DNA from 2 places in the Staphylococcus sp. GW821-FHT11H10 genome. Region 2 is predicted to be linked to the other one. Evidence: predicted binding sites of a transcription regulator. Region 2 holds the regulator's gene; the other holds the start of a gene.
What was found. The regulator CtsR, encoded in region 2, represses protease genes until heat stress. The targets are predictions, from matches to a motif close to ATGGTCAATAAAGGTCAAACA.
Positions count from the first base shown of each region.

Region 1: clpB (ATP-dependent chaperone ClpB) is a predicted target of CtsR. The motif match lies at 4,313-4,333, and genes of this name have one in related genera.

Region 1 covers NZ_JBXARC010000004.1:31,254-48,027, reverse strand. The annotation lists gene AC1RRU_RS03725 (beta-ketoacyl-ACP synthase III) at 11-952, opposite strand; gene AC1RRU_RS03720 (YjzD family protein) at 1,158-1,352, shown strand; gene clpB (ATP-dependent chaperone ClpB) at 1,651-4,260, opposite strand; gene AC1RRU_RS03710 (acyltransferase family protein) at 4,555-6,381, opposite strand; gene AC1RRU_RS03705 (metal-sulfur cluster assembly factor) at 6,828-7,136, opposite strand; gene AC1RRU_RS03700 (Cof-type HAD-IIB family hydrolase) at 7,337-8,161, shown strand; gene AC1RRU_RS03695 (CoA-disulfide reductase) at 8,243-9,565, shown strand; gene AC1RRU_RS03690 (YisL family protein) at 9,639-10,040, opposite strand; gene AC1RRU_RS03685 (fumarylacetoacetate hydrolase family protein) at 10,463-11,368, opposite strand; gene addA (helicase-exonuclease AddAB subunit AddA) at 11,494-15,171, opposite strand; gene addB (helicase-exonuclease AddAB subunit AddB) at 15,164-16,774, opposite strand, start outside.
Region 2 covers NZ_JBXARC010000030.1:2,040-18,813, forward strand. The annotation lists gene pdxR (MocR-like pyridoxine biosynthesis transcription factor PdxR) at 1-145, opposite strand, end outside; gene pdxS (pyridoxal 5'-phosphate synthase lyase subunit PdxS) at 247-1,134, shown strand; gene pdxT (pyridoxal 5'-phosphate synthase glutaminase subunit PdxT) at 1,138-1,692, shown strand; gene AC1RRU_RS11520 (NupC/NupG family nucleoside CNT transporter) at 1,797-3,011, opposite strand; gene AC1RRU_RS11525 (CtsR family transcriptional regulator) at 3,166-3,627, shown strand; gene AC1RRU_RS11530 (UvrB/UvrC motif-containing protein) at 3,650-4,213, shown strand; gene AC1RRU_RS11535 (protein arginine kinase) at 4,206-5,213, shown strand; gene AC1RRU_RS11540 (ATP-dependent Clp protease ATP-binding subunit) at 5,229-7,703, shown strand; gene radA (DNA repair protein RadA) at 7,927-9,291, shown strand; gene AC1RRU_RS11550 (PIN/TRAM domain-containing protein) at 9,317-10,384, shown strand; gene gltX (glutamate--tRNA ligase) at 10,829-12,283, shown strand; gene cysE (serine O-acetyltransferase) at 12,738-13,367, shown strand; gene cysS (cysteine--tRNA ligase) at 13,351-14,751, shown strand; gene AC1RRU_RS11570 (Mini-ribonuclease 3) at 14,753-15,139, shown strand; gene rlmB (23S rRNA (guanosine(2251)-2'-O)-methyltransferase RlmB) at 15,148-15,897, shown strand; gene AC1RRU_RS11580 (NYN domain-containing protein) at 15,894-16,421, shown strand; gene AC1RRU_RS11585 (sigma-70 family RNA polymerase sigma factor) at 16,492-16,774, shown strand, end outside.

The DNA of each region.
Region 1 (16,774 bases), on a different contig from region 2:
TTATATCCTCCTATTTACCCCATTTGATAACCATAGCGCCCCATGTTAGGCCACCACCAAAACCTACTAATACTAGTGTGTCATCATCTTTTATTCTTCCATTTTCTAATTCTTGTGAAATACTTAAAGGTATTGAAGCAGCAGATGTGTTACCAAAGCGATTAACAGATACACTCATCTTTTCTCTCTCTATACCTAGTCTTTCTCGAGCTGATTCCATAATTCTAATGTTTGCTTGGTGAGGTATAAACATATCAATATCATCTGATTGTAGACCAGCTTTATCAACCACTCGTGTTGATGCTTCACCCATAATTCTTACCGCAAACTTGAAGACTTCTCGTCCGTTCATTACTAGTTTACCAGTATCTTTGTTTAAGTATAAGTATTTTCCACCGTTACCATCAGATCCCATTTCATAACTAATGATACCTCGTCCTTCTGAAACTTCTCCAATAACTACTGCACCAGCGCCATCACCAAAAAGGACTGCTGTTGAACGATCTGTTAAATCAGTAATCTTAGATAATTTGTCTGCACCTACTACAAGGATATTTTTATAATCACCTGATTGAACATATTGTTTTGCTGTAATCATAGAATACATAAATCCAGAACATGCAGCTAATTGATCCATTGTTGGTACTTTACGTGTATCCAATTTTTCTTGCAATATATTGGCAACCGATGGGAATGGCATATCTCCAGTAGCAGTTGCAACAATAATCATATCTATATCAGCAGGTGTGATTCCTGCATCTTTAATCGCTTTTTTACTAGCCTCGAATGCTAAGTCAGATGTATCTTGATTTTCACTAGCCCAGCGTCTTTCTTTAATTCCAGTCATTTTAGAAATCCATTCATCTGAAGTTTCTAAAAAACTTTCGAAATAAGCGTTATCAACGACTTTCTCTGGCGCATATGCACCAAATCCTTTTATACCTACGTTCATGAACGTACACCTTCTTACTTCATTTTTTAATACCAGGTATTAATTTAACACATTTTTTTACCACTACTCAAGTAGTTACCCTTTCACAAATACAGATTTCATTAAATAAAATTGATTACAAATTTTTATCAGTTATCTGCTATCTCTATACAAATAGATTACTTTACTTTAGAATGAAAGTATATAAATAATGGAGGTCATCGGTATGAAATACCTCGTAACTTTTATTTGGGCAGTCATCTTATTACAAATGGTTAACTTTGTATTAAATAGTTTAAATGGCGGTGGAACATTAAACTTTATCACGCCAATAGTTTTAGCAGTTATCTTTACAATTGTAATTGCTATTCTAGCTGCCATGATTAAACCAGATGATTTTACCCGTTCAGGTAACAGATAGTCTTATTACTACATAATAATACAATACGTTAAAAACGCTTGGAATTTGAATTTAGTAATCAAATTCCAAGTGTTTTTCTATATTAAACTAGATATAGATGAATCCTTAATATTTTAGCGATACACTACAACCTTCATGACTTTAAAAGGCTTTTAAGTGAGAAATTACTTATTCTTACTAATCTTTGGTTTAAGCTATAATTAGGGCAAGTGAATACAACAATACACTGCAACTGCACTTGAAAACAAAAAAACCTAGAAAGTGCTCATCACACTCCCTAGGTTTACCTAAACATTCATTACTCATTTTCAGGCTTTTGTACATCGAAAGTTAATTCGTGATTGTCATCTAAATCAACATTCACAACAGTACCTTCTGGCATACCTTCTTTAATCATCATACGTGCTAATGGTGTTTCAATTTGACGTTGTACAAAACGTTTCAATGGTCTTGCACCAAATTGTGGTTCGTACGCTTCTTCGCCTAACCATTTTTTCGCGTCATCAGAAACTTCAATTGAAATACGTTGATCCATTAAGCGTATATTTAATTGAGTTAAGATTTTATCAACAATCATACTCATATCATTAATAGATAATGGTTTAAATAATACTATATCATCCATACGGTTTAAGATTTCTGGTTTAAAGAATGCATGTAAGCTATCCATTACAGCTTTTTCAGTTTCTTCAGTAATGTCACCAGTATCTTTAACATTCTCAAGTAATACTTGTGAACCGATGTTACTTGTCATAATAATGATAGTGTTTTTAAAGTCAACACTGCGTCCTTTAGAATCAGTTAAACGACCTTCGTCTAATATTTGAAGTAAAACGTTGAATACATCACTATGTGCTTTTTCAACTTCATCTAATAAAATCACTGAATATGGATTACGTCTAACCGCTTCTGTTAATTGCCCTCCTTCATCATGACCTACATAACCTGGAGGGGCACCAATCAATCTAGAAACTGAATGTTTCTCCATATACTCACTCATGTCGATTCGTATCATATGTTTCTCAGAATCAAACAATGATGCAGCTAATGATTTTGCTAATTCAGTTTTACCTACACCAGTTGGTCCTAAGAATAAGAAACTACCAATCGGTCTATTAGGATCTTTAATACCTGCACGTGCTCTTACAACAGCATCAGATACTAAATCTACTGCTTTATCTTGACCCACAACACGTTCGTGTAAGATATCACTTAGATTTAATAATTTTTCTCTTTCAGTTTCAACTAATTTTGATACTGGAATACCAGTCCATTGACTTACGATGTCTCCAATTTCTTCATCAGAAACAACTTCACGAATCATGCGTTCGCTGTCACCTTGTTCATCTTGATAAGCTTCTTCAAATTCTTTTAATTCATTTTCTAATTGAGGTATTGTACCATATTGTAATTCTGCTGCTTTTTCTAAATTACCCTCGGTTTGTGCATCTTCTAGAGCTTGACGACTGCGATCTAATTCAGCACGTTTTTCTTGTACATTTGCAATTTTTTCTTTCTCTTGTTCAACACGAGATTGTAAAGACGCTTGTTTTTCTTTTTCATTTGAAAGTTCTTCTTGTAATTCTTCTAAACGATGTTTACTTGCGTTGTCAGATTCATTTTTCAAAGCACTTTCTTCAATTTCTAATTGCATAACTCGACGATTAACTTGGTCTAATTCAGTTGGATTTGAACCCATTTCTGTTCGAATAGTTGCACATGCTTGGTCAACTAAATCGATTGCTTTGTCAGGTAAGAATCTATCAGTAATATATCGATCTGATAATTCAGCTGCTGCAACTAGAGCACGGTCTTGAATACGTACACCATGATAAACTTCATAACGTTCTTTTAGTCCACGTAAAATTGAAATTGTATCTTCTACATCTGGTTCACTTACGCCTACTTTTTGGAAACGACGCTCTAATGCAGAATCTTTCTCAATATATTCTCTATATTCATTTAAAGTAGTTGCACCAATACAATGCAATTCACCACGTGCTAACATCGGTTTCAACATGTTACCAGCGTCCATTGCACCATCTGTTTTTCCTGCACCAACTAACATATGAATTTCATCAATAAATAAAATAATGCGTCCATCTGACTCTTTTACTTCTTTAAGCACTGCTTTAAGTCGCTCTTCAAATTCACCTCTAAATTTTGCACCAGCAACCAATGCGCTTAAATCTAATTCAAAAATTGTTTTATCGAGTAATGATTCAGGCACATCTTTTCGTACAATTCGTTGCGCTAAACCTTCAACAATTGCAGTTTTACCTACACCAGGTTCCCCGATTAATACTGGATTGTTTTTAGTTTTACGACTTAAGATTCGAATTGTGTTACGAATTTCTTCATCCCTGCCAATAACAGGGTCCATTTTACCTTGACGTACTTCTTCTACTAAGTCACGACCATATTTTTCTAAAGCTTCATAATTTACTTCTGGATTTTGTGAAGTCACATGATTTCCCCCTCTTACTTTAGTTATTATTTCTTTCACTACTTCTTCTTTATTTCCAACAAATTGTTTAGTAGTATCATCAATATCCATCGCAGCACGAAGGACGTGTTCCATTGAAATATATTCATCTTCATATTCTTTCATATATGATTCAGCTTTATTTAATAATTCATTTGCTTTAGCTCCTATATACTGTCCATATTGAATATTATCTCCTTGTACAGAAGGATAATTTTTCAATTTATTTGTATACGCTTGATTTAATTCATCTGTATCTATATTTGCTCGTTCTAATATGCTTTTAAATAAACTATCAGTTTCTTCTAAAGTTCCTTTTAATATAGCTTCAATTTCAATATTTTGTAATTCGTTTTCTTTACTCAATTCAACGGCTTTTTGTAATGCACCTTGAATTGCATATGTCATTTGATTAATATCCAAATTTGTTCACCCCTATATATTTGATAAGAGCAAGGTCAATTAGTTTGTTTTGACTTTGACTTTCTTTGACCTTAATTACATTATAGACCCTCTTAAATGATTACGCAACACTTACAATCAACTTTTAAAAATTTCTCAAACTGCCTGGTCAAGCTAGTTTGACGTAATTAGTGAGTTTCTTTTATTACTTGTTTTATCACACTTTTTTTGTTATAAACATCAAATATACGTTAAAACTGCAAATAAAATAAACCAGTTCAATGATTTAAAATCACTAAACTGGTCTAGAATGAATTATTTGTTTTTTGAATTTTTCTTTATAGTTTTGATTATTTCATCGGATAAAGCTTTTACACCACTATTTTCAAGATGCACACCATCTGGTGCAAAATATTCAGAATGTCCAGCAGATCGTTGGTACCAATCCACTAAAGTTACATTCTTATGCTTCTTAGCAGCATTAGCTAGTTGTTTATTCACATTATCCTGCCAATCTCGAGGAACACGTGTATTAACAAGGTAAATTTGTGCTTTACCAAACTTATTAATTAATTGATTTAATTCTTCCTCTGTAAAATCACCATTTGTACCTAGTTCTAAAACGACTTTATCTGATGGTTTATTATAATTTGAATAATTGCCTGCTATCGACAACGCTTCTTGTAGGTGACGCCCAACTTTACCATCAATAGTTGCTTTAGGTACTTGAGATTTAAATTCTTCACCAATATCTACCATCACTGAGTCTCCAATAAGTAATGGACTAATATTAGTATAAACTTGTTTTTTACTTTTACTATTACTACTAGAGCCATCGATTTTTATATTTTCCCCAGGCATCATTCTTACTAAATATTTATCTTGATCATTCGTGTTGAATGAATTTGCTTTGTTATCAATTTCATCTTTTCCAAAACGATCGAAGACACCTAAGAATAACAATACTATCGGTATCACAGCAATAATTGACACTATTGTTCTAATAAATTTAGGTCGCTTTAAATAATTGAATGAAAATGCCTTTAAACCTTCTCGTCTAAATGGTGTTTCAATATAACGATATGATAACTCAGCAAATAAAACTGTAAGTATGATATCAACAAAGTACACATAAATAGGAAGTTGCCCATCAACAAAATGAATGTGTATAAAACTTATGACAGGAAAATGCCATAAATATAAACTATAAGAGCGTTTACCTATATAAACAAATATACGATGACCTAATACCTTTGCTAAGATACTAGAAGGGTGTACGACACTAGCAATAATAAATAATGTCATACCTGATATGAGATAAAATCCACCATTATAAATCCATGCACTAGTATCTTTCACTGTAAAGAATAAGTAGATAAGTATTATTAGCCCTAAGATGCCTATACCATCAATAGAACGTTGCAATACTTTTGGTGGATTGGCTTTTAATTTAAATGGTGGCCATACAAATGCTAATATCACACCCAATAATAACGTTTGCAAGCGAGTATCTGTCCCAAAATAAACTCTCGAATACCCAACATTGGGTTGTGAAATAATGACCATCGCTAATAAAGAAACTAAAGAAATAATCCATAATATCAAAGTAACATTGCGATATTTTTTAATCGTTAAGAGTAAAATGACCAACACAAATGGGAAGAACAAATAGAACTGTTCTTCTATTGCAAGTGACCACAAGTGTTTTAATGGCATAAATGAAAATTGTTCGAAGTAGTTAACATCTTTGGCAATATACCACCAATTCGACACATAGAATAATGCAGCGATAATATCATGTTTTACTCGAACGATTTGTTGTGGTTCAAATATTAATGTAGCAATCCCAACAACGATTAATAGCGCAACAACTGCTGGAAGTAACCTTTTAACTCGTCGAATCCAGAATTGTTTAAGGCTAATAATACCTCGCTCTTCGTATTCCTTTAAAAGTAAACTTGTGATTAAATATCCAGAAATAACGAAGAAGGTATCTACTCCTATGAAACCACCTGTAAGCCATTTCCTGTTTAAATGGTAAATGATAATACCTAAGACAGCAATTGCTCTTAGTCCATCTAAACCAGGCATGTAACGCATTTTAGTCTTACGTTGTTTCCCTTTTTCAAAATCTTGTTTCATTGTTCACATTCTTTCCCTATTAAATAATAAATTTTAATAAATTCATTAATTACTAAAGCACTGAAAATCAGGATAAAACGAAAGCCGATGATCAACAACATGAGAAAATATGATTTAAGTTAATATTCTTTTATATTTTAATGTATATGATTGAATCGAGTTTTATACTTAGATGTCTGAGCTTGAACTATAATAATATTTTATAAAATTTGACGCATTTATTATTATTTTTCATAAATGCAAGTACAACTTAAATTATTTTATATTGTAATTCTTATGTATTGTAGTATAACGCTTAAACAAATTCAATTTATATTACAATTATGTCATTTATTAACTTAACTTTGTCACTAAAAGCATTGAAAATGAACATTTAAATTGTTTCTATTATAAATAAAAAAACAATAGTACATCCTAATCGTGTACTATTGTTCAAAAGCGATTAATTAGCCAACGCCTAATGCAATTTTAGCGTATCTTGACATCATATCTTTGTTCCAAGGTGGGTTCCAAACAATATTAACCTCTGTGTCTTGTATTTCTGGAATCTCAGCTAATACTGTTTTAATTTGTTCGATAATTTGTGGTCCAAGTGGGCAACCCATTGATGTTAAAGTCATTTCAACTGTACATAAACCATCATCATCAACATTCACTTTATATACTAAACCTAAATTAACGATATCAATACCTAATTCAGGGTCAATAACCATTTCAAGTGCACCTAGGATACTGTCTTTTAATGCCTCTTCCATTAGTATCACCTCTCATTATTTATCTTTACACTAATATATCAAATATCCGACAAAACGCCAATAAAATGCTATGATACAACTAAGCGAATAAAGACGTTATAATAACATTATAAAGTTGATTTATGTATCAATTTTAAGAGCATTTAATATGAAATGATAATGTATTTTATTCTATAGATATGTAGCTTAAGGAGAAATATATGAAACCTTATTTAATTTGTTTAGACTTAGATGGGACATTATTAAATGATAATAAAGAAATTAGTGACTATACTAAGCAAGTACTTACAACATTAAAAAAGCAAGGTCATCGCATTATGATTGCGACTGGAAGACCATACCGTGCAAGCCAAATTTATTATCACGAATTAAACATGGACACACCTATCGTTAACTTCAACGGGGCTTATGTTCATCATCCTAAATCAGATGATTTTAAAACGACACACGAAGTTCTAGATGTGGACCTCGCTAGAAATATGATTGAAACACTTCAAAAAGCAAAAGTTACAAATATTATTGCTGAGGTTCGCGATCACGTGTTTATTAATAATCATGACCCTAGATTATTTGAGGGTTTTTCAATGGGTAATCCTAAAATTGAAACAGGTAATTTATTAGAAGAATTAGATGAAGCACCAACGTCGTTATTAGTAGAAGCAGAAGAGATTTACATACCTAGAATCAAGCAAATGTTAACGCGTTTCTATGCAGAGAATATTGAGCACAGACGTTGGGGCGCGCCTTTCCCAGTAATCGAAATCGTTAAACGCGGGATTAGTAAAGCGCGTGGGATTGATCAAGTCAAAGACTATTTAGGAATTGAACCTTCACATATTATAGCCTTCGGAGACGAGGATAATGATATTGAAATGATTAAATATGCTAAATATGGTATCGCAATGGACAATGGTCTAGATGAATTAAAACATATTGCAAACCATATTACTTATTCAAATAATGATGATGGTATCGGCCGTTATTTAAATGATTTCTTTAAATTAAATATACCTTATAAAGGTTAAACAACAATTCTTAAGTGAGACAAATGTATACTTTTATAATGTCTCACTTTTTTAATATATTTTTTACGGGGGGAATGTATGATGCGTAAAATAATTGTAGTCGGTGCTGTCGCCGGTGGTGCGACCTGTGCTAGCCAAATACGACGTTTAGATAAAGACAGTGAAATTACTATTTTTGAAAAAGACCGCGACATGAGTTTCGCAAATTGTGGATTACCCTACTTTATAGGTAACATTGTTAATGAACGTAAAGATGTTTTACCAATTACGCCAGACGTGTTTAAAGAAAAGAAAGATATTACAGTTAAAACATATCATGAAGTAATTGCTATTAATGATAAAGATCAAACAGTGACAGTAGTAAATCGTCAAACGAATGAAAAATTTAAAGCGAGTTATGACAAATTAATATTGAGTCCTGGTGCAGGTGCTAATTCTTTAGGATTTGATAGTGATTACATATTCACTTTACGCAATATGGAGGATACTGATGCCATCGATCAATTTATAGATCAACATCAAGCTAAAAAAGCATTAGTAGTAGGAGCAGGTTATATTTCATTAGAAGTCTTGGAGAATTTATATGCTAGAGGATTAGATGTTACTCTAATTCACCGCTCTGAAAAAGTTAACAAGTTGATGGACCAAGATATGAATCAAGTTATCTTCGACGAGTTAGATTCGCGACACATACCTTATCGATTAAATGAGGAAATTGTAAGTGTTAAAGATCATCTGGTTACTTTTAAATCAGGAATTCAAGAAGACTTCGATATAATTATTGAAGGCGTTGGCACACATCCAAATTCGAAATTTATCGAGTCATCTAACGTAGCATTAGATGATAAAGGCTTCGTTAAAGTTAACTATAAATTTGAAACGAATATCCCAAATATTTATGCTTTGGGTGATGTGATTACCTCTACCTACCGTCATGTAAATCTACCCGCACAAGTTCCATTAGCTTGGGGAGCACATCGTGGCGCAAGCGTCATTGCAGAACAACTAGCTGGTAATAAAAACATAATTTTTAAAGGTTTTTTGGGTACCAATATCGTTAAATTTTTCGACTATACATTAGCAAGCGTCGGCATCAAAGTCGAAGAATTAACACATTTTGATTATCAAATGGTTGAATTAAATTCTGGCACTCATGCAGGTTATTACCCTGGAAATACTAATGTCCACTTACGCGTTTACTTTGACACAAATAATCGTCATCTTTTACGTGCTGCCGCAGTAGGTAAAACAGGTGTTGATAAGCGTATTGACGTATTATCAATGGCAATGATGAGCGAATTAACCATTGATGAATTAACTGAATTTGAAGTGGCATACGCACCACCTTACAGTCATCCAAAAGATTTAGTTAATATGATTGGTTACAAAGCTAGAGATTTATAAAAAGTAGCCCTTAAATGATTACTGCAAATTCGATCATTTAAGGGCTATCCCTATATCATTAATAATTTAAATTTTAACTAATTCCAAAAAGGCTACTAATTGGACCCCATGGTAGGATGATACCTAACGACATAGTAATAATTATTAAAATAATTGTTGCCCAGAATAAACCATGACTTGCTTCGTGTTTCTTGCGTTTAGCAATAGATACTTCCATTAGTGCAACTACCGCTATACCACAAAGCATCTTCAATGTTAACAACATATGGTTGCCTCCACCACCATGGCTAGCAGCCATGAATTCTTGAATTAACAACCAGAACCCTGAGAATAAAGTGAGTAACATAAAGACTCTTAATGCCATTTGTAATGGTTTAAACATAGGTGTAGGACCTTGTGATTTTGAAATATGTAAAAATGCAATTACATATAAAATAATTGTCAACGCCCAACTTGCAATATGCATATGTAACAAGACCGAATTCCCCCAATACTATTTATTACCTTTTTACTTACCTATCATATCACATAAACACTTGAACGTATTGTTAAACGATATAAGAGATGGGTGTGGAACTAAAATAATGGTTTTGTAGAATTTCCATGTGAAATTCTCTCTGCTGGGCCCCAACCCCAGCCTGCTTTGCTTGTGGAATTTCCATGTGAAATTCTCTTTGCTGGGGCCCCTGAATTAAAACGCTTGTAACAAGTACGCTTTTATTTCTGACAACTATTGGCAATATATAATTAGAGCCTGGGACATTGATTTATGTCCCAGGCTCACCTGCATTTACTGATTAGAATTAAGAAGTACTTATAATATAAGATGTCTCAATTCAATCATTTATTATGAACTAATTATGATAGACAATCCTTATAGCGTTTTTGAACTATTAATTAATCTTTAGCAATATAAGTAGTTAATGTACCAATATTATCAATAGTAACTTTGACTTCATCACCAGGTTGTAAGAACTGAGGCGGTTGTAAACCTGCACCCACTCCAGCTGGTGTGCCAGTAGCAATGATATCTCCTGGATGTAATGCTACATATTTAGAAATTTCTTCAATTAAATCATCAATTTTATTAATCATTTGACTTGTATTACCATCTTGACGAATATCATTATTAACTTTAGTTACGATATTAACATTTTCAGGTGTTGGTAACTCATCCTTAGTTACAATATAAGGCCCCATTGGGCAACCACCTGTCAAACTTTTAGATAGAAATGCCTGATCTTGTTCATTTTGCGCATTACGATCAGTAATATCATTAATAATTGTATATCCGTAGATGTAGTCTAATGCTAATGCTTTCGGAATTTTTTCTCCAGATTTACCGATTACGATACCTAATTCACCTTCGTAATCTAATTGATCAGTGATATCTTTATGATTTGGAATTGTTGATTCATCACCAGTTAATGATGATGCTGCTTTAGTGAATACGTATAATCGTTGTACCTCATGATTTAATTCACTTGCGTGATCTTGGTAATTACGACCGAATGCAATAACATTATTTGGTGGTGTAACTGGTGGTAAGAATTCAATGTCATTAAAGGCGATTTTGAATTCATCTGCTTTACCACTATCTTCAGCCGCTACAACTGCTTTACGTACTTGTTCTTGGAAATCTAGTGTTTGGTTTTGTTGTAATCCCTCTAATAATGTTTGAGGGTGGAAGTCACCTTCTCCAAATTCCGCAAATACCTTTTTAAGATCCCAAACTGCGTCTTCACGCTTAACTTTTACGCCGTAAGATTCAGCGTCTTTATAATTGAATGATAGAAATTTCATTCAGTATCAACTCCTCATCTATATCTTAATACATATTATAACTTTAATCTTTGCTAAACCACAAATATATATGTCTGAAATTTTAGATATTTAATACACACTTCATTCCTTGGATTAAAAATATGTTAAACATCTTCTTCAATACTCATTTGACCAAATTGGAAGAAATAAAGGTAACCGTATACTTTAGAATTTAAAATTGTTTCTAATGTGTTTTTATAATATTTCATTTGAATTTTGTACTTATCACGAAGTTGTATACCTACCTCTTCATCTGTCATACCTCTACGCTTATTAAATGCATCTGTTTTGTAATCTACAAAGTAATATTGATCGTCTTTTAAAAATATTAAATCAATCATACCTTGAATAATTGACACATCTTCATCTGATTCAGGCATTTCATCTACACGCGCTTGATTTACGACAAATGGTAACTCTCTATAAACTTTGTCAGCTTGTGTAATAGTCATATACAAGTCACTTCTAATAAAATTCATAACTGCTTCAAATTGAATATCTTTTTTAGCATCTTCTTCAATAATATGCTTTTCAATTAATTCATTAATATAGTCATTCAATTCTGTTTCAGTCATACGCGTTTCTTTAAATGGTAGATGTTGCATGACTGTATGCATTAAAGTACCAATTTCATTTGCTTTACGCTTTTTATTTTCACGTAAAAACTTAGGTCTCTCATAAGTTGATACACCTATACGGTACTGTCTTACCCTTTCGTAACTTGTACCACTTTCTTCTGTTTCTAATTGACGCTTTAATTCTGAAACAGACTGTTTAGATGGTTTCTCCGTATCTTTTAAATACGGATATTTAAATGACAATTGATCATTAATTTGTTGTTTTAACGTATCATCATGTGAACCTTCTACTTCTAAATCTGAAATATTTCGACTTTCTTGTTCTGATTCACTGTCCTCAATCGAAAGTTCTTCAAATTGTGCAATTTTAATATCTACAGTAGGACGCAGACTCTCATCTAAATTATCAATGGATTTCTCAAACTGATACTCTGGTAATAAAGATGTAGATTGGTATTTAGCCAAAATACTATATATTAAATCAAAAGGTCGATCTGCTGATAACCGCTTATGCAATGCAATTTGATTACCTGAAATTGGCAATCGCTCAAGTTTTTCTAATGTTTCTTCCTTATCAATAGTACCAATAAGAATGAGTTGCTCTTTCGCTCGCGTTAAAGCTACATACATCAATCGCATTTCTTCAGAAATAAGTTCTTTTTCAGTAATTGATTTAATGACAACTGACGATAATGACGGATAGGTTACATTTTGTTCTAAATCAAAATAATCAATACCTAGACCATATTTTTGATTTAAGATGAGTGGTTTACGTAAGTCGCCTTTATTAAAATTCTTTGAAAGTTCCGAATAAATAACATATGGGAACTCTAAACCTTTACTACTATGAACTGTCATCATACGTACCACATTATCATTAGGACCTATAACATTCTCTTCACCAAAGTCTTTATTGCGTTCTATTAGTTCGTCAATAAATCTTATAAATTGATACAGCCCTCTAAAACTTGAATTTTCAAATTCTACTGCTTTATTAAACAATCCATATAGATTCGCGCGTCTACCTTTACCACCAATAAGACCACTAAAATATTGAATAACGTAATGATCATTATAAAACTTATCAATTAGTTGATACACAGGATGAGATTGACTATATTCTTGATACATGTTTATATCATCCATAAAATGTTCTAATTTCTCAACTAACAAAGGGTTCGCTTCTTGATCTTTCATATAATGCAATATAGATTGATAGAAATAATCATCGTTCATACTTTGAACTCGAATGTTTGCTAATTCATCTTCCGTAAATTGGTATATAACCGATCTCATCAATCCTACTAAATATATATCTTGTAAAGGATTATCAACGGTTCTTAAAAATGATAAGACGAGACGTACTTCAGTTTGTTCAAAGTACCCTTCCTTACTATTTACATGGAACGGAATATTATAGTCTTTAAATACTTGTTGTAAATTGCGCGCATTTTTCAACCCTCTTTCAAGTATGACGATATCTTTGAAAGTAGCTTGTCTATAAGTTTCTGACTTCATATCATAAACTTGTTTATGCTCAATAATATATTTAACTTGCTCAGCAATATAGCGAGCTTCTTGTTCTGACTTTTCTAAATCATTATCGCTACTTTTATCTTGAATTAATGCATGTAGTTCAAGAGGCATAGATTTATCAGAATATTTAGTAGCACCAAAATAAAGTCTCGCATCAGCATCGTACTCAATTTCACCTACTTCTTCATCCATCATATGGTCAAATAAGTAGTTTGTTGTGGCGAGTACTTCTTTACGTGAACGGAAATTCTTAGATAAATCGATACGTAATCCTGATTGATCGCCATCTTTTGTGAAACGATGATATTTATCCATAAATAACGTTGGATCAGCCTGTCTAAATTTATAGATAGATTGTTTAACGTCACCTACCATGAATAAATTCCCATTAGATTCGTCACCACGTTTAATTTTAGATATGATTGCTTCTTGTACTTGGTTCGTATCTTGGTATTCATCTACTAAAATCTCTTCAAATTGTGATCGATATTCTTTAGCAATAGGCGAAGCATTGCCCTCTTGGTCAGTTAATATTTGTAAAGCGAAGTGTTCATAATCAGAAAAATCCAGTACATTGCGACTACGTTTTTTTTCAGCAAAGCCATTAATAATATCCTTAACGATTTGTACAAGGTATTGAATTCTAGGAGCCAAACGTTTCATATCTACTTTTAAATCTTCATAAGAACGCATTAGATACTTATTTTTTACTTCCGATAATAGTTTTTTATAATCATCATAAAAATCTTTAGCGTTTGTTAAAAATTGAGAACTTATACCTTCATCTTCATTAGTATCTTTTAATTTTTTTGTTATTGTAGGCAATTTTTCAGAGGTATAATTAATGATTTCTTCAAAATTTATCACATTACCCTCAATCATTTTTTCGCATTTAAATTTTTCTAGCTTGATAACATCTAAATGCTTTTCCGCCTCTATACAATTTAGAAAGTTATTTTCCGCTTCTAACAAAGTATGATATGCAGCTTTGATATAAATTTTCGATAATCTTTCTAATTCGTCTAGATATAATTTATGTTTATTATCGTCCGTGTAAATTTCAACTAATGAATCCAACCACTCAAACGGTGAAGGATTGGCTATACTGAAATTATAGAAACGTTTTAACAAATCTCTAAAATTATCATCATTACGATCACTTGATAATTGTTCTACTAAAGTAAGAAATTCAATATCCGGTGTATCATAATGTTTTTCTAAAACTTCATCAATAGACTGTTCAAGTAACAGCACATTCTCTACATCACTAATTGTGCGAAAATTAGGATCCAAATCAATGACATCATAATGTTGTTGAATAATCTTTAAACAGAAGCTATGTAATGTCGAAATTTGTGCTTGATGAATTTTAATGCGTTGATTCTTTAAATGTTCATTGTTAGGATTTTCTATTGACGCTTGTTGAATACGCTGATCAACACGATGCTTCATTTCTCTCGCACTTAAATTAGTAAAAGTAACAACGAGTAACTTATCAACATCTATTTCATCTCTAATGATTTTTTGAATAATTCTTTCTACTAATACTGCAGTTTTACCAGACCCCGCTGCTGCAGCTACTAATATATCTTGACCATTAGCATATATACTCTTCCACTGTGCATCTGTCCATTGAGCATCTTTAGGTTTGATGGGGATGTTATTCATTATGATCACCGCTTTCTAACTCGACATCTTGTATAGCTTTGATAGGATCTATAGTTTCATCTACATGGCGATAATGTTTACTATCAATAATAGTATCCACATGGCACACTGATTGAAAATTACAAAATTGGCATGGTAATTGGTCATCGAACTTAAGTGGTGCAACTTCGGTATGACCTTCCATAATATTTGTAGCAGTCTTTATAAAGTTGTCTTTATTATGTTTGATAAATTTATGAATTGTTGTTTCATCAGCAACACTGCTCCCTCTACTTCCAATACTTCCATCTTTCTTCAGGCTAACTGGAACAATGTCGGATTTGCTAATTTCTTCTAAACGAATATCCAATGCGTCTACTACATCCATATCGCTATTAACTAAGCCACGTAATTTATATTCTTTTAAAAATGCTTGTTCAAGTTTGTCCTGTGTTAAAGCATCATCTTCCAATTCTCCCCAGTCTTTAAAACTGAGACGTTCATCATGTACATGGAAATACAATAGGCCACCTGGTTTAATTTCATTAGATAATCCCAGACGTTGGGCATTTTGCAAAGCAATATCCATATAAGTCATCATTTGCATTTGTTTACCATAATAAACCTTTTTTAAATCTAATTTCGCACTGGGATTAGATGACTTATAATCAATAATATTAATGTAGCTCTTATCATCTTTAGTGTAAGCATCTATACGATCAATTTGTCCTCGTATATTAACTGGAATGCCTTGTTTTGTAATTAATGGTTGTGCAATAAGTTCTTCACTGTTGTTCGGTGTCTTTCTAAACCCTGCTTCGAAACGTTGTGGTTTGAACTTTGTATTTTTATTTTGATAGCGTAATGCTTTCAAAGTACTTTCGACAATGACACCAATTCGTTTTGACACATACCGATAGTATGCATTTGAATCCATGAGATTAAATTGGACTTGAGGTAAAACATTTTCTAAAGCTTCAACAGTTAAAGCATGTATCTTCTTATTATCAAGATTTTTAAAGTCTCCATCTACCTTATCCGAAATATACTTCAATGCTGTATGGAAAATATTTCCTAAATCAAAATTTTCAAGCTTATATTTCGTACGCTTATTTAACCTTAAACCATGATTCGCATAATGTTTAAACGGACAATCATTATACCCTTCAAATCTAGATACACTTGCGTTAATTGTTGAACCATATAAAGATGCAGCCAATGGTTCATCTAATTTCACTGTTTCGTTGTCATATGTCAACGCAGTTAATAGGTACTCTAAACCGTTATTCAATTTGTCATTATCACGCATGACTTGATAAGCATCAACCCATACATCAGCGACCATCTCTGCCTCTAGCCAAGCTTTTAAAGATTCGAATAAGACGACTTTAGTTTGATGTGGATGCTCCATTAACGATAAAGGTTGTGCATTATGTTGATAATGAATATTCATTACTTCTAACCCATTGAACAACCCTTGTATTTGGTCTATAAATGGACTTTTTTCTTTATCCTCACCTTGTGCACCCATTAAACTATATGAAAATGTAACTTGTTCACTGCCTCGTGTCATTGCAATATAACAAACAAACGCTTCATCCATTTGTAAGATATCTGATGTAGG
Region 2 (16,774 bases):
CGTGCTCAATCGTCGTATGACTAAGAGATAAATGTTCACTTAACTGGCGTTTCGATGGAAATTTGTCTTGTGCTTGGTATTGACCTTCAATAATTTGGTTCTTCAATTGTTCATAAAGTGATATATATAGTTTTTGCTTTTTCATTTTAATAACTGACCCCTAATTTTATAAATAAATTGTACCTTTTTAAATATCAGTTTATAACTTAAAATGAATTTAATCAAATTGGAAAAGGGGTTAATTTTATGTCTAAAATCGTAGGATCAGATCGAGTTAAACGAGGAATGGCTGAGATGCAAAAAGGCGGCGTTATTATGGACGTTGTTAATGCAGAACAAGCTAAAATTGCAGAAGAAGCTGGCGCAGTTGCGGTTATGGCTTTAGAACGTGTACCATCTGACATCAGAGCAGCTGGTGGGGTAGCACGTAGCGCTAATCCTAAAATTGTTGAAGAAGTTATGAATGCTGTATCAATTCCAGTTATGGCGAAAGCACGTATTGGTCATATTACTGAAGCACGTGTGTTAGAAGCTATGGGCGTAGATTATATTGATGAATCAGAAGTGTTAACACCTGCTGATGAAGAATATCATTTAAGAAAAGATCAATTCACGGTTCCTTTTGTATGTGGTTGTCGTAACTTAGGTGAAGCTGCGCGTCGTATTGGTGAAGGTGCTGCAATGTTACGTACTAAAGGTGAACCTGGTACTGGTAACATTGTAGAAGCAGTTAGACATATGAGAAAAGTTAATTCAGAAGTTAGTCGCTTAGTTGTGATGAATGACGATGAAATTATGACTTATGCTAAAGAACTTGGTGCGCCTTATGAAGTTTTAAAACAAATCAAAGATCACGGACGTTTACCAGTAGTTAACTTTGCAGCTGGTGGCGTTGCTACACCTCAAGATGCTGCTTTAATGATGGAATTAGGTGCTGATGGTGTATTTGTTGGTTCAGGTATTTTCAAATCTGAAGATCCTGAGAAATTTGCTAAAGCAATTGTTCAAGCTACAACGCATTACCAAGATTATGAGCTTATTGGCAAATTAGCTTCAGAATTAGGCACAGCAATGAAAGGTTTAGATATTAATCAAATCTCATTAGAAGAACGTATGCAAGAGCGTGGTTGGTAATATATGAAAATTGGTGTATTAGCATTGCAAGGTGCCGTACGTGAACACATCCGTCATATTGAACTTAGTGGTCACGAAGGTATTGCAGTTAAAAAGGTTGAACAATTAGATGAGATAGATGGGTTAATTCTTCCAGGTGGCGAATCTACTACATTGCGAAGATTAATGGATTTATATGGATTTAAAGAAAAGTTACAACAATCTGATTTACCAATTTTTGGCACATGTGCAGGTCTTATCGTACTAGCGAAAGATGTCGAAGGTGAAACTGGCTATTTGAAGAAATTAGACATAACTGTTGAACGTAATTCATTTGGAAGACAAGTAGACAGTTTTGAAGCAGAGTTAGATATTAAAGGTATTGCTGAAGACATTGAAGGTGTATTTATTAGAGCACCTCATATCGCTAATGTTGAAGAGGGCGTAGAAATATTAAGCACAGTTGGCGATAAGATTGTAGCAGTAAAGCAAGGCAAGTATTTGGGCGTATCATTCCATCCGGAATTAACAGATGACTACAGAGTAACGCAATACTTTATTGATCATATGGTTAAATAAATGAATAATGGCAAGTTTGGGGACGTTTTAAAAGTCTTCAATTTGCAAAAAATAACCTAGAACTTCTTTATAAATTGGAAGTTCTAGGTTATTTAATTTCGATATTAGATAAAGAAACCAGCAATTGCAGCTGAAATGAATGATACTAATGTTGCACCAAATAATAACTTAAGTCCAAAGCGCGCTACGACATCACCTTTTTCAGAGTTAAGTGATTTAATGGCACCTGAGATAATACCGATTGAACTGAAGTTTGCGAATGATACTAAGAATACAGACGTTACACCTTTCGCATGTTCAGATATATCTTTTAAGTTACCTAATGATTGCATTGCAACGAATTCATTAGATAATAATTTAGTTGCCATAACGGAACCTGATTTAACAGCGTCTTCCCAAGGTACACCAGCTAAGAATGCTAATGGTGCAAAGACAAATCCGATTAATGTTTGGAAGTCCCATTTAATTGCGCCGCCTGATAATAAGCTAAATGCACCACTTACTAAACCGTTTAATAATGCGATGATTGCAATATAACCAATTAACATTGCGCCTACGATTACTGCAACTTTGAAACCATCTAAAATGTATTCTCCTAACATTTCGAAGAATGACTGTTTTTTAGTTTCGCTTTCGTCTACTAATAGTTTATCGTCTTCTTCATTAACTTTATAAGGGTTAATGATTGAAGCAATAATGAAACCACCAAATAAGTTTAATACAACAGCTGTAACAACATATTTAGGTTCAATCAATGTGAAGTATGCACCAATAATTGACGCTGATACTGTAGACATTGCTGAAGCTGTTAATGTGTACAAACGTTGTTTAGGTATGTAAGGTAACTGTTGTTTCAATGAAATGAATACTTCAGATTGACCTAAGATTGCAGCAGCAACTGCATTGTATGATTCTAAACGTCCCATACCATTAATTTTAGAAATTAAGAATCCTAAAACATTAATAATCCATGGTAAGATTCGAGTATATTGTAAGATACCAATTAATGCTGAAATAAATACAATTGGTAGTAACACACTGAAGAAGAATGGTGGGTTTTTAGGATCTACAAACTTAAATCCGCCAAACACGAAGTTAACCCCTTCTGCAGCTTTTTGTAATAAGTAGTTAAATCCTTCCGAAATGCCCCCAATAACTGTAATACCTGCTGTCGTTTTCAATAAAATAAACGCGAACACAAGTTGGATAACTAATAAAATACCAACATACTGCCAGCGGATATTTTTTCTGTCAGAGCTAAACAAAAATGCAAGTGCCAAAAAGAAAATTATCCCTATAATCCCAATAAGAATATGCATAATTCTACTCCTTTAAATTTACTTAACTAATATAATACAATAAATTCTTACATGTAACATCAATAATTTTAGAAAATTAAAAAACAAATTGGTTGAAAAAGGTCAAAGATGCTCATATAATATAGTCAAAGAAGGTCAAAAGAGGTGGTAAATCATGCACAACATGTCTGACATCATAGAACAATACATTAAAAAGTTATTCGAAGAAAGTAATGAAGACGTGGTAGAAATTCAACGAGCAAATATTGCTCAACGGTTCGACTGTGTACCTTCTCAATTAAATTATGTCATTAAAACTAGATTCACAAACGAACATGGTTATGAAATAGAAAGTAAACGAGGTGGTGGAGGTTATATCCGAATCACCAAAATTGAAAATAAAGATGCAACGGGGTATATTAATCATCTGTTGCAAATCATTGGGCCATCCATTTCCCAGCAACAAGCTTACTATATTTTAGATGGTTTGCTAGATAAAGGTCTCATTAGTGAAAGAGAAGCAAGAATGATTCAAGTTATAGTTGATCGTGAGACTTTGAAAATGGATGTTGTTGCTCGAGATATTATTAGAGCGAATATTTTAAAACGTTTGTTACCAATCATTAATTTTTATTAATAGAAAAGCGAGGTGTCTATGTGTGCTTTGCGAAAACTGTCATTTAAATGAAGCAGAGGTTAAACTTACAGTAAAAAGTAAAGAAGGCACTTCTGAGAAATGGGTATGTTCTATATGTGCTCAAGGTGAAAACCCTTGGCAACAAAATGAAACGCCATCCCCACATTCTCAGTTTCAAGACGATATTGAAGAAGCATTTGTCGTCAAACAAATATTGCAACATTTGGCAACGAAACATGGTATTAATTTCCATGAAGTAGCTTTTCAAGAAGAGAAGCGATGTCCAACGTGTAAGATGACATTAAAAGATATTGCGCATGTAGGGAAATTCGGGTGTGCAAATTGTTATGCCACTTTCAAAGATGACATCGTAGATATAGTAAGACGCGTACAAGGTGGACAATTTGAACACGTAGGTAAAACGCCTCGTTCTTCTCATAAGAAACTTGCCATCAAGAAACAAATTGAGGAAAAAACAAAATATCTCAATGTACTAATAGATGAACAAAACTTTGAAGAGGCTGCTATCGTTAGAGACGAAATAAAAGCATTGAAAGACGAGAGCGGGGTGGAGCGCAATGAGTGATATGAATGCTCATATCAGTGAATGGATGAAGGAAACTGAAGAATCTCCAATTGTTATGTCATCAAGAATTCGATTGGCTAGAAACTTAGAAAATCACGTTCACCCACTCATGTTTCCATCAGAACAAGATGGCTTCAGAGTTATAAATGAAGTACAAGATGTATTGCCTGATTTAGATTTAATGCGTTTGGATACAATGGATCAACAAAACAAAATGAAACTTGTTGCAAAACATTTAATTAGTCCTGAACTGATTAAACAACCCGCATCAGCAGTGTTATTGAATAAAGATGAATCAATAAGCATTATGATTAATGAAGAAGATCATATACGCATACAAGCAATGGGCACCGATTTATCTTTACAAGACTTATATAACATAGCTAGTGAGATTGATGATACGTTAGATCAATCACTAGACATTAGTTATGATGAACATTTAGGATATTTAACTACGTGTCCAACAAATATTGGTACAGGTATGCGAGCAAGTGTGATGTTACACTTGCCAGGATTATCCATTATGAAACGTATGAATCGTATTGCACAGACAATTAATCGTTTCGGTTTTACAATTCGAGGTATATATGGAGAAGGCTCGCAAGTCTATGGCCATATTTATCAAATCTCAAATCAATTAACACTTGGTAAGACTGAAGATGAAATCATAGATAATTTAACTGAAGTTGTTCAACAAATCATAAATGAAGAAATGCAAATTCGTGAACGTTTGACTCAATACAATGAATTAGAAACGCTAGACCGTATTTATCGGTCATTGGGTATTTTACAAAATAGTCGGATCATTTCAATGGAAGAAGCTTCTTATCGTTTAAGTGAAGTGAAATTAGGTATCGATTTAGGGTATTTAACATTGAGTGATTTTAAATTTAATGAATTAATGGTAAGTATTCAATCAGCGTTTATCTATAACGATGAAGATGAAACAATCTCTGTAAATGAAAAGAGAGCAAATATATTAAGAGAATATACTCAATAGGAGGTACAAAAATATATGCTATTTGGTAGATTAACTGAACGTGCACAACGTGTCCTAGCACACGCACAAGAAGAAGCAATACGTTTAAATCATTCTAATATAGGTACAGAACATTTGTTATTAGGTTTAATGAAAGAACCAGAAGGTATTGCTGCTAAAGTATTAGAAAGTTTTAATATAACCGAAGATAAAGTGATTGAAGAAGTCGAAAAATTAATCGGTCACGGACAAGATCAAACAGGAACATTGCATTATACACCAAGAGCCAAGAAAGTAATTGAACTTTCAATGGATGAAGCAAGAAAGTTACACCATAACTTTGTAGGTACAGAACACATATTACTAGGTTTAATTCGTGAAAATGAAGGCGTAGCTGCTCGCGTATTTGCTAATCTTGATTTAAATATTACGAAAGCGCGTGCCCAAGTCGTCAAAGCGCTAGGTAGTCCTGAAATGAGCAATAAAAATGCTACAGCAAATAAATCAAATAATACCCCTACATTAGATGGATTAGCACGTGATTTAACTGTCATTGCCAAAGATGGAACGTTAGATCCAGTTGTTGGTAGAGATAAAGAAATTACTCGTGTAATTGAAGTGTTAAGTCGTCGTACTAAAAACAATCCTGTACTAATTGGTGAACCCGGTGTAGGTAAAACTGCAATTGCAGAAGGTCTTGCTCAAGCTATTGTTAATAATGAAGTACCTGAGACACTTAAAGGTAAACGCGTGATGTCACTTGATATGGGAACAGTTGTAGCTGGTACTAAATATCGTGGTGAATTTGAAGAACGTTTGAAAAAGGTAATGGAAGAAATTCATCAAGCTGGTAACGTAATCTTATTCATTGATGAATTACACACATTAGTTGGTGCTGGTGGAGCTGAAGGCGCAATCGATGCGTCAAATATATTAAAACCAGCATTAGCACGTGGTGAATTACAATGTATCGGTGCGACAACATTAGATGAATATCGTAAAAACATCGAGAAAGATGCAGCGTTAGAACGTCGTTTCCAACCTATTCAAGTTGATGAACCAACAGTTGAAGACACAATTGCAATTTTAAAAGGATTACGTGATCGTTATGAAGCGCATCACCGCATCAATATTTCAGATGAAGCACTTGAAGCGGCTGCTAAATTAAGTGATCGTTATGTATCAGATCGTTTCTTACCCGATAAAGCAATTGATTTAATTGATGAAGCAAGTTCAAAAGTAAGACTGAAAAGTCATACAACACCTAACAACTTGAAAGAAATTGAGCAAGAAATTGAAAAAGTAAAAAATGAAAAAGACGCAGCAGTTCATGCTCAAGAATTCGAGAATGCTGCTAATTTACGTGATAAACAAACTAAACTTGAAAAACAATATGAAGATGCCAAAAATGAGTGGAAAACAACTCAAGGTGATCAATCCACTTCTCTATCTAAAGAAGATATTGGTGAAGTCATTGCAGGTTGGACAGGTATACCACTTACAAAAATTAATGAAACTGAATCGGATCGATTATTAAATCTTGAACAAACGTTACATGATAGAGTTATTGGCCAAAATGATGCTGTAACTTCTATTAGTAAAGCGGTACGCCGTGCTCGTGCAGGATTGAAAGATCCTAAACGTCCAATCGGTAGTTTTATCTTCTTAGGTCCTACAGGTGTAGGTAAAACAGAATTAGCTAGAGCATTAGCAGAATCAATGTTTGGTGAAGAAGATGCAATGATTCGCGTTGATATGAGTGAGTTTATGGAAAAACATGCTGTGAGTCGTTTAGTTGGAGCGCCTCCAGGCTATGTAGGTCATGATGAAGGTGGCCAATTAACTGAGAAAGTAAGACGTAAACCATACTCAGTTATCTTATTTGATGAAATCGAAAAGGCGCATCCAGATGTATTTAATATTCTATTGCAAGTTCTAGACGATGGTCATTTAACTGATACAAAAGGACGTCAAGTTGATTTCCGAAATACAGTGATTATCATGACTTCAAATGTCGGTGCACAAGAATTACAAGATCAACGCTTTGCTGGTTTCGGTGGCGGTTCTGAAGGTCATGACTATGAAACAATTCGCAAGACTATGATGAAAGAATTGAAAAATTCATTCCGCCCAGAGTTCTTAAACCGTGTTGACGACATCATCGTATTCCATAAACTTTCTAAAGATGAATTGAAAGAAATCGTTACAATGATGGTTAATAAACTAACACAACGACTATCTGAGCAAGATATTAATATTGTTGTAACTGATAAAGCAAAAGAAAAAATTGCTGAAGAAGGCTATGATCCAGAATACGGTGCCCGTCCATTAATCAGAGCTATTCAAAAAACAGTTGAAGATAACTTGAGTGAATTAATCTTAGACGGTAACCAAATTGAAGGTAAAGAAGTTGTCATCGACCATGATGGTGATGAATTTAAATATAATATCAATGAAAAAAATAATGGTATTTCAGATGAAGGCAATGAAGTAACTGAAACTGAAGCATAATACAATAAAATTAATGTTAAATATAAGCTGAGACATATCATACTCGAATGTCTCAGCTTTAATTTTTAATGATTTCAATGAATTAATTTTAATCATTATAAGTATTAATCATCTCAAAAATAAATAGAACCAAATTTATACTAAATTGCTTAAGTTTACATTTGTCATTGTGCAACGTTACATATAAAATAGATTTGTTCAAAGAAAAATCGGGGGTGCAATTTTGGCCAAAAAGAAAGTGATTTTTGAGTGTATGGCTTGCGGTTATCAATCTCCAAAATGGATGGGAAAGTGTCCTAATTGTGGGTCATGGAATCAAATGGAGGAAATTGTTGAAAAAGCTTCAAATCCTAAGCACGGCGTAAAGACATCAACGTCTAGCGCGAAAGTCCAGAAATTAAATGATATCAAGAATGAAGTGACACCGAGAGTTCAGACAGAATCAAAAGAGTTCAACCGCGTTTTAGGTGGTGGCATTGTAAGTGGTTCTTTAGTGTTAATAGGTGGAGATCCTGGTATCGGTAAATCAACGCTATTACTGCAAATTTGTGCATCATTGTCACAAAAATTAAATGTACTGTATATTACAGGTGAAGAATCATTAAATCAAACTAAACTACGTGCCGATCGACTAGATGAGGATTCGAGTAATTTAAATGTGCTAGCAGAAACGGACTTAGAAGTAATACATCAAACAGTTCAACAAGCGCAACCTGATATTTTAGTTGTGGATTCCATTCAAACAATATATCATCCAGAAATTAGTTCAGCACCTGGTTCTGTGTCTCAAGTAAGAGAAAGTACACAGAGTTTAATGAATATTGCTAAACAAATGAATATTGCAACATTTATCGTCGGACATGTTACGAAAGAAGGTCAAATTGCAGGACCACGTCTATTAGAGCATATGGTTGATACAGTATTGTACTTTGAGGGAGATGAGCATCATGCTTATCGTATCTTGAGAGCGGTTAAGAACCGTTTTGGTTCTACTAATGAAATGGGCATTTTTGAGATGAAACAAAGCGGATTAAAAGGCGTTCATAATCCTTCAGAAATGTTCTTAGAGGAACGTTCTACCAATGTGCCGGGATCAACGATTGTAGCAACTATGGAAGGTACACGACCTCTATTAATAGAAGTTCAGGCCTTAGTGACGCCTACAACATTTAATAACCCTAGACGTATGGCAACAGGTATAGATCATAATCGTTTGAGTTTATTAATGGCTGTATTAGAGAAAAAAGAAAACTATTTATTACAACAACAAGATGCATACATAAAAGTAGCTGGTGGCGTACGATTGACAGAGCCGGCAGTTGATTTAAGTGTTATAGTAGCAACAGCTTCAAGTTTTAAAGATAAAGCAGTAGATGGGCTTGATTGTTATATTGGGGAAGTAGGTTTGACCGGTGAAGTGAGACGTGTTTCTCGAATTGAACAACGTGTTCAAGAAGCAGCTAAATTAGGCTTTGAACGTGTTATTATTCCACAGACAAATATCGGTGGATGGCAATTTCCTGAAGGCATTAAAGTAGTTGGAGTGTCTACAGTACATGACGCTTTAAAATATGCATTCAAATCGTAAATATAGTGAAAAAGAGGTGAGACTTATGAACGTATTAAAAGGAATTGTAATCATAATATATATTATTCTAGGTGCTGCACTTGGTATTTTACTAATACCTGAAATACTTAAGGATTTTAATATTAATGGTTACCCATTTTTACATAACTATTATATAGATGGCTTAATTGGAATAGTAGTATTTTTCTTGATTTTTGGCTTCTTTATTAATAAAGTTACGAAGACTTTTAAAGCCATTGAACATTGGATTATGCAGCGCAGTGCTGTTGAAATTTTATTTGCAACACTTGGACTTATCATTGGATTATTTATATCAGTTATGGCTTCATTTATTCTAGAAATGATTGGAAATACGATATTAAATCATCTAGTACCGCTTATTATTACATTATTGCTATGTTATTTAGGTTTCCAATTTGGTTTAAAAAAGCGTGACGAAATGTTAATGTTCTTGCCGGAAAATATGGCACGCTCTATGTCTAAAAGTAATATTAGTGCTGTACCTAAACTTTTAGATACAAGTGCAATTATCGATGGACGTATTTTAGATGTCATTCGATGTGGTTTTATAGATGGTGAAATCCTTATTCCGCAAGGCGTTATTAATGAACTTCAAGTTGTAGCTGATGCGAATGATAGCGTGAAACGTGAAAAAGGACAACGTGGCTTGGATATATTAAATGAATTATACGACTTAGAGTATCCTACACGCGTGATACATCCACAAAAGTCTCACAGTGATATAGATGAATTATTGGTGAAGTTAGCACAGACTTATCATGCGCATGTGATTACTACCGATTTTAATTTAAATAAAGTATGTCACGTGCAAGGAATTAAAGCTTTAAACGTGAATGACTTATCTGAAGCAATTAAACCAAATGTTCATCAAGGTGACCGCATTAATATTCTATTGACTAAAATGGGTAAAGAGCCTGGTCAAGGTGTAGGCTATTTAGATGATGGCACAATGGTAGTCGTTGACAATGCGAAATCACTTGTAGGTAAACATGTAGATTTAGAAGTCATCAGTTTATTACAAACATCATCAGGGCGTATTATTTTCGCTAAAAAAATAGACGATTCAGAGTAATGATAAATATGTTCTTTAAACTTAGAGATTAAGAAGATACGTTCAATTATAAAAAATTAAATTATTGTAAGTGATTAGGTTTCATGTGAAACGCTAAATGTGGAGGGGACTCTTTTCAAGAAGCGAAGCATGGAACATATTTACATAAAGTAGATGTATGAATTAATGATTATCTATAGCGTAAACAAGTGACTTATCAAAGTATTGATTTAGTGCTACAATAATGAAGAAATGCGAACTTTTATCTAAGGGTAATGTAAAGTGGAAAGTTATTCGGGAACATGTCTAAAATGATAGTTTAGAATAGCTTTTTTTCTAATGGTTTGAAGATGTTTCTTACTGGCGTAGAACGACTCGGTTAGAGTGTAAAGTTTGTAGCCTGTATTAGATAAAGCGTATAAATTCGAAGTTAAAACATAACTAATATTTATAGGAGTGAATACGATGAGTGAACGTATTAGAGTGAGATATGCGCCAAGTCCAACTGGATATTTACACATTGGTAATGCAAGAACTGCATTATTTAATTATTTATTTGCTAAGCATTATGATGGTGATTTCGTAGTGCGTATTGAAGATACGGATAGTAAACGTAACCTTGAAGATGGTGAGTCATCTCAATTTGATAACTTAAAATGGTTAGGATTAGATTGGGACGAATCAATCGATAAAGACAAAGGTTATGGACCTTATCGTCAATCAGAACGTGGTGATATCTATAATCCACTTATTCAACAATTATTGGACGAAGATAAAGCGTACAAATGTTACATGACTGAAGAAGAGCTTGAAAAAGAACGTGAAGATCAAATCGCACGTGGTGAAATGCCTCGTTACGGTGGTCAACATGCACATTTAACTGAAGAAGAACGTCAACAGTTTGAAGCTGAAGGTCGTCGCCCATCAATTAGATTCCGTGTGCCTCAAGATCAAACGTATACGTTCAATGATATGGTTAAAGGTGAAATTTCATTCGATTCAAACAATATAGGTGATTGGGTTATCGTTAAAAAAGATGGCATCCCTACCTATAACTTTGCTGTAGCTATCGATGATCATTACATGGAAATTTCCGATGTTATTCGTGGTGACGATCACGTTTCTAACACACCAAAACAACTTATGATTTATGAAGCATTTGGTTGGGAAGCGCCACGCTTTGGTCATATGTCGCTAATTGTTAATGAAGAACGTAAAAAATTAAGTAAACGTGATGGCCAAATTTTACAATTTATTGAGCAATATCGTGATTTAGGTTACTTGCCAGAAGCGTTATTTAACTTTATTACATTATTAGGTTGGTCTCCAGAAGGAGAGGAAGAAATCTTTTCTAAAGAAGAATTTATTAAAATCTTTGATGAAAAACGTCTTTCTAAATCACCAGCGATGTTCGATAGACAAAAATTAGCATGGGTTAATAACCAATATATGAAAACAAAGGATACTGACACTGTATTTGAACTTGCATTGCCTCATCTTATTAAAGCTAATTTAATACCAGAATCTCCAAGTGAAGATGATAAAGAATGGGGTCGCAAATTAGTGGCACTATATCAAAAAGAAATGAGCTATGCTGGCGAAATTATACCTTTATCTGAAATGTTCTTCCATGAAATGCCTGAATTAGGAGAAGAAGAACAAGAAGTCATTAATGGAGAACAAGTTCCTGAATTGATGACACATTTATATGGTAAATTAGAAGCTTTAGAACCATTTGAAGCGGCTGACATTAAGAAAACAATTAAAGAAGTACAAAAGGAAACAGGTATTAAAGGTAAACAATTATTCATGCCTATTCGTGTTGCTGTAACTGGTCAAATGCACGGCCCTGAATTACCTAATACAATTGAAGTATTAGGTAAAGATAAAGTACTTTCACGATTGAAAAAATTCGTGTAAAGGACATCAGGCAAGTTGCACGAATGAGATGCTAATTTAACATATCTAACACTTGAAATTTTACATTAAAGCAAATATGATAAAGTTAAAGATGGCGAAGCCATTTTGGTATGAGTATTTAAAGGCGAAGGATTAGTAAATATTGGACTATGATATCAGAGAGTGTACGGATGCTGTGAGTACGCCATAGACGATGTTGAATGCACCTTTGTATAATCAACTAAATATAGTAAATGAGTATGATAAAGTGAATCTAGTAACCTATAGTTATATAGACATACTAGCTTGCATTTATCTAGAATACAGAGTGGAACCGTGCAGTAGCGCCTCTAGCATCTTAAGTGTTAGGGGCGCTAATTATTTTATTTAGAATGTATTTAAGTATTTTGCTATTAAATTTGGAAATTTTTAAACTTTTAAAAAAACTGAGGGGGCGACAGTCTTGATAAAAAGAATGAGAGACGATGTGAAAATGGTATTTGAACAAGACCCAGCAGCTCGTACAACATTTGAGGTTATTACAACATATGCTGGATTACATGCAGTTTGGAGTCACCTTATTGCACATAAATTATATAATAAGAAACGCTATGTATTGGCGAGAATTATATCTCAAGTATCACGTTTCTTTACAGGTATTGAAATACATCCGGGCGCGAAAATTGGCAAGCGCTTATTTATAGACCATGGTATGGGTGTAGTAATTGGTGAGACTTGTACAATTGGTGATAATGTGACTATTTATCAAGGTGTAACACTGGGTGGTACGGGCAAAGAAAAAGGAAAACGTCACCCTGATATTGGCGATAATGTATTAATCGCAGCTGGGTCAAAAGTGTTAGGTAATATTCAAATTGATTCGAATGTGAATATTGGTGCGAATTCAGTGGTATTACAATCAGTTCCAAGTTACACGACTGTAGTCGGTATTCCGGGGCATATTGTTAAACAAGAGGGTAAACGTATCGGTAAAACATTTGATCACCGTAATTTACCTGACCCTTTATATGAACAAATTAAGCAACTAGAAAAACAACTTGAAAAAGCGAAGAACGGAGAGATTAAAGATGATTACATTATATAATACATTAACGCGTCAAAAAGAGACATTTGAACCTATCGAACCAGGTAAGGTGAAAATGTATGTCTGTGGTCCGACAGTATACAATTATATTCACATTGGTAATGCACGCCCTGCCATAAATTATGATGTTGTACGTAGATATTTTGAATATAAAGGATACGAAGTGATTTATGTTTCAAACTTCACAGATGTAGACGATAAATTAATAAATCGTTCTAAGGAATTGAATGAGAGTGTACCGGATATTGCAGATAGATACATTAAAGCGTTTTATGAAGATGTTGGTGCATTAAACGTTAAGAAAGCGACTTCGAATCCACGTGTAATGAATCATATGGATGAGATTATTGATTTTATTAAAGAGCTAGTTGATGAAGGTTACGCCTATGAGAGTGACGGCGATGTCTACTTTAGAACACGCAAATTTGAAGGTTACGGTAAATTAAGCCATCAGTCATTAGATGATTTAAAGGTAGGAGCAAGAATAGAAGCTGGGGAACAAAAAGAAGATGCGTTAGACTTTACTTTATGGAAAAAAGCAAAACCAGGTGAAATTAGTTGGGAAAGTCCTTTTGGTGAAGGGCGTCCAGGTTGGCATATTGAATGTTCAGTAATGGCGTTTCATGAACTAGGCAAAACAATTGATATTCATGCTGGTGGTTCTGACTTACAATTCCCTCATCACGAAAACGAAATTGCGCAATCAGAAGCGCATAATCATGCCCCATTTGCTAATTACTGGATGCATAATGGTTTTATAAATATAGATAACGAGAAAATGAGTAAATCGTTAGGTAACTTTATACTAGTTCATGACATCATAAAAGAAGTAGATCCTGACGTACTGCGATTCTTCATGATTAGCGTACATTATAGAAGTCCTATTAACTATAATCTAGAACTTGTTAATGCAGCTAAGAGTGGTTTAGAACGCATTCGTAATAGCTATCAATTAATAGAAGAACGTGAAACAATCGCGACAGACATCGTTGACCAATCTAAATATATCGAACAAATTGATGCTATTATAGAGCAATTTGAGACAGTAATGGATGATGATTTCAATACTGCTAATGCTGTTACGGCTTGGTACGATTTATCTAAACTTGCGAATAAATATGTTTTAGAGAACAATACATCTACTCAAGTCATTTCTCGATTCAAAGAAGTTTATCAGATATTTAGTGATGTACTTGGAGTTCCACTAAAAGGTAATAAATCAGATATGTTACTTGATGAAGATATTGAAAAGCTCATCGAAGAACGTAATGAAGCGCGTAAAAATAAAGACTTTGCACGTGCAGATGAAATAAGAGACATGCTTAAAGAACAAAACATTATATTAGAGGATACGCCACAAGGTGTACGCTTTAAACGTGGATAATATGGATATTAAATTGTTAAACCCGTTAACACTAGCCTACATGGGTGACGCAGTGTTGGACCAGCACGTGCGAGAATATATCGTTCTTAAATTACAAAGTAAGCCTAATCGATTGCATCAAGTTTCGAAAAGTTATGTGTCTGCGAAAAGTCAGGCGCAAACTTTAGAAACATTATTTGAAATGGGTTGGTTCACGGATGAAGAATTAGATATTGTTAAAAGAGGTCGTAATGCTAAAAGTCACACTAAGGCTAAAAATACGGATATTCAAACTTATCGTAAAAGTTCTGGTTTAGAAGCAGTCATTGGATATTTATATTTAGATCATCAAGAAGAAAGATTGGAAAACTTACTTGATATGATTGTTCAAACAGTCAATGAAAGGTAGTGAAAACAGTGGAAGATATCGTTATTGTCGGTAGGCATGCTGTTAAAGAAGCGATTGTTTCTGGCCATACAATTAATAAAATTTGGATACAAGAGGGAATCAGAAAGCAACAAATCAATGATATTTTACAAAATGCTAAAGAGCAAAAATTGATTGTGCAAACAGTTCCAAAATCCAAATTAGATAATTTAGCAAATGCACCTCATCAAGGTGTTGCTGCACTTATTGCACCATATGAATATGCTGATTTCGATCAATTTATTCAATCTCAAAAGGATAAAGAAGGTTTATCAACTGTAGTGATTTTAGATGGCCTTGAAGATCCTCATAACTTAGGCTCTATATTGAGAACGGCAGATGCTAGCGGTGTTGATGGTGTTATTATTCCTAAAAGACGTTCAGTAGCGTTAACGCAAACAGTTGCTAAAGCATCAACAGGTGCGATACAACATGTTCCAGTTATGCGTGTTACGAATTTAGCAAAAACAATTGACGAATTAAAAGAACATGGCTACTGGGTAGCAGGTGCTGAAGCGGATAATGCAACAGACTATAGAGATATGGCGGCGGATATGCCATTAGCTATCGTTATCGGTAGTGAAGGACAAGGCATGAGTAGATTAGTGAAAGATAAATGTGATTTTTACATTAAAATACCTATGGTTGGACATGTTAATAGCCTCAATGCATCGGTAGCTGCTAGTTTAATGATGTATGAAGTATATCGTAAACGTCATCAAGTCGGAGATAACGCATGAAAGATAAATATTTGATAATTGATGGCTACAATATGATTGGACAGTCACCAGAACTCGGTAAAATTGCAAAAGATAATTTGCAAGAAGCACGAGAGCAATTATTAGATGCTATAGCAAACTATAATGCTGTTGTAGCTGATGAAATTGTATGTGTGTTTGATGCATATGAACAATCAGGTATAGAAAGAGAATACATTTATCATGGTGTGAAAACAGTATTTACAAAAGAAAAAGAGACTGCGGATAGCTATATAGAACGTTATGTTTATAATTTATATAACAAGCACACGACACATATTACCGTTGTAACCAGTGATATGAGCGAGCAACATGCAATATTTGGTGCTGGCGCATATCGTGTATCTTCGAGAGAGATGTGGCGTGATTTAAGAGAAAATGAAATCACAGTGAGTAAGTCATTAGATGATTTCACAGAAAGTAAACCGAGAACTCGTATTTCGTTATCGAATGATGTGTTAGCAGAATTTGAAAAGATTAGACGTGGAAATCATAATAAAGATTAAAATCGTCCACTTGTCTTTTGAAAATGACTTCATATAAACTTTGCCTAACTTAATTTGAAAGGTAAGGTTTATGGCGCATCAATTTATACAACTAGAGAAGACCTTTAAAGCATTCCAAAATAGTCGTAGTAGTCACGAACAAGATAGATTATTTATAGATATAGTAAACCACATACAACCTAAACTTTTTATAAAATTTAAAAGTTATGGAATACAAAATGAAGATATTGAAGATTTAGTACAAGAAACTTTAATCAGGATTTATTTAGCACTTCATACATTTGATTTTAGTACAGACGTTCCTTTTGAACACTATTTGAATTGTATCGTACGATCGATGCGAAATGATTTTT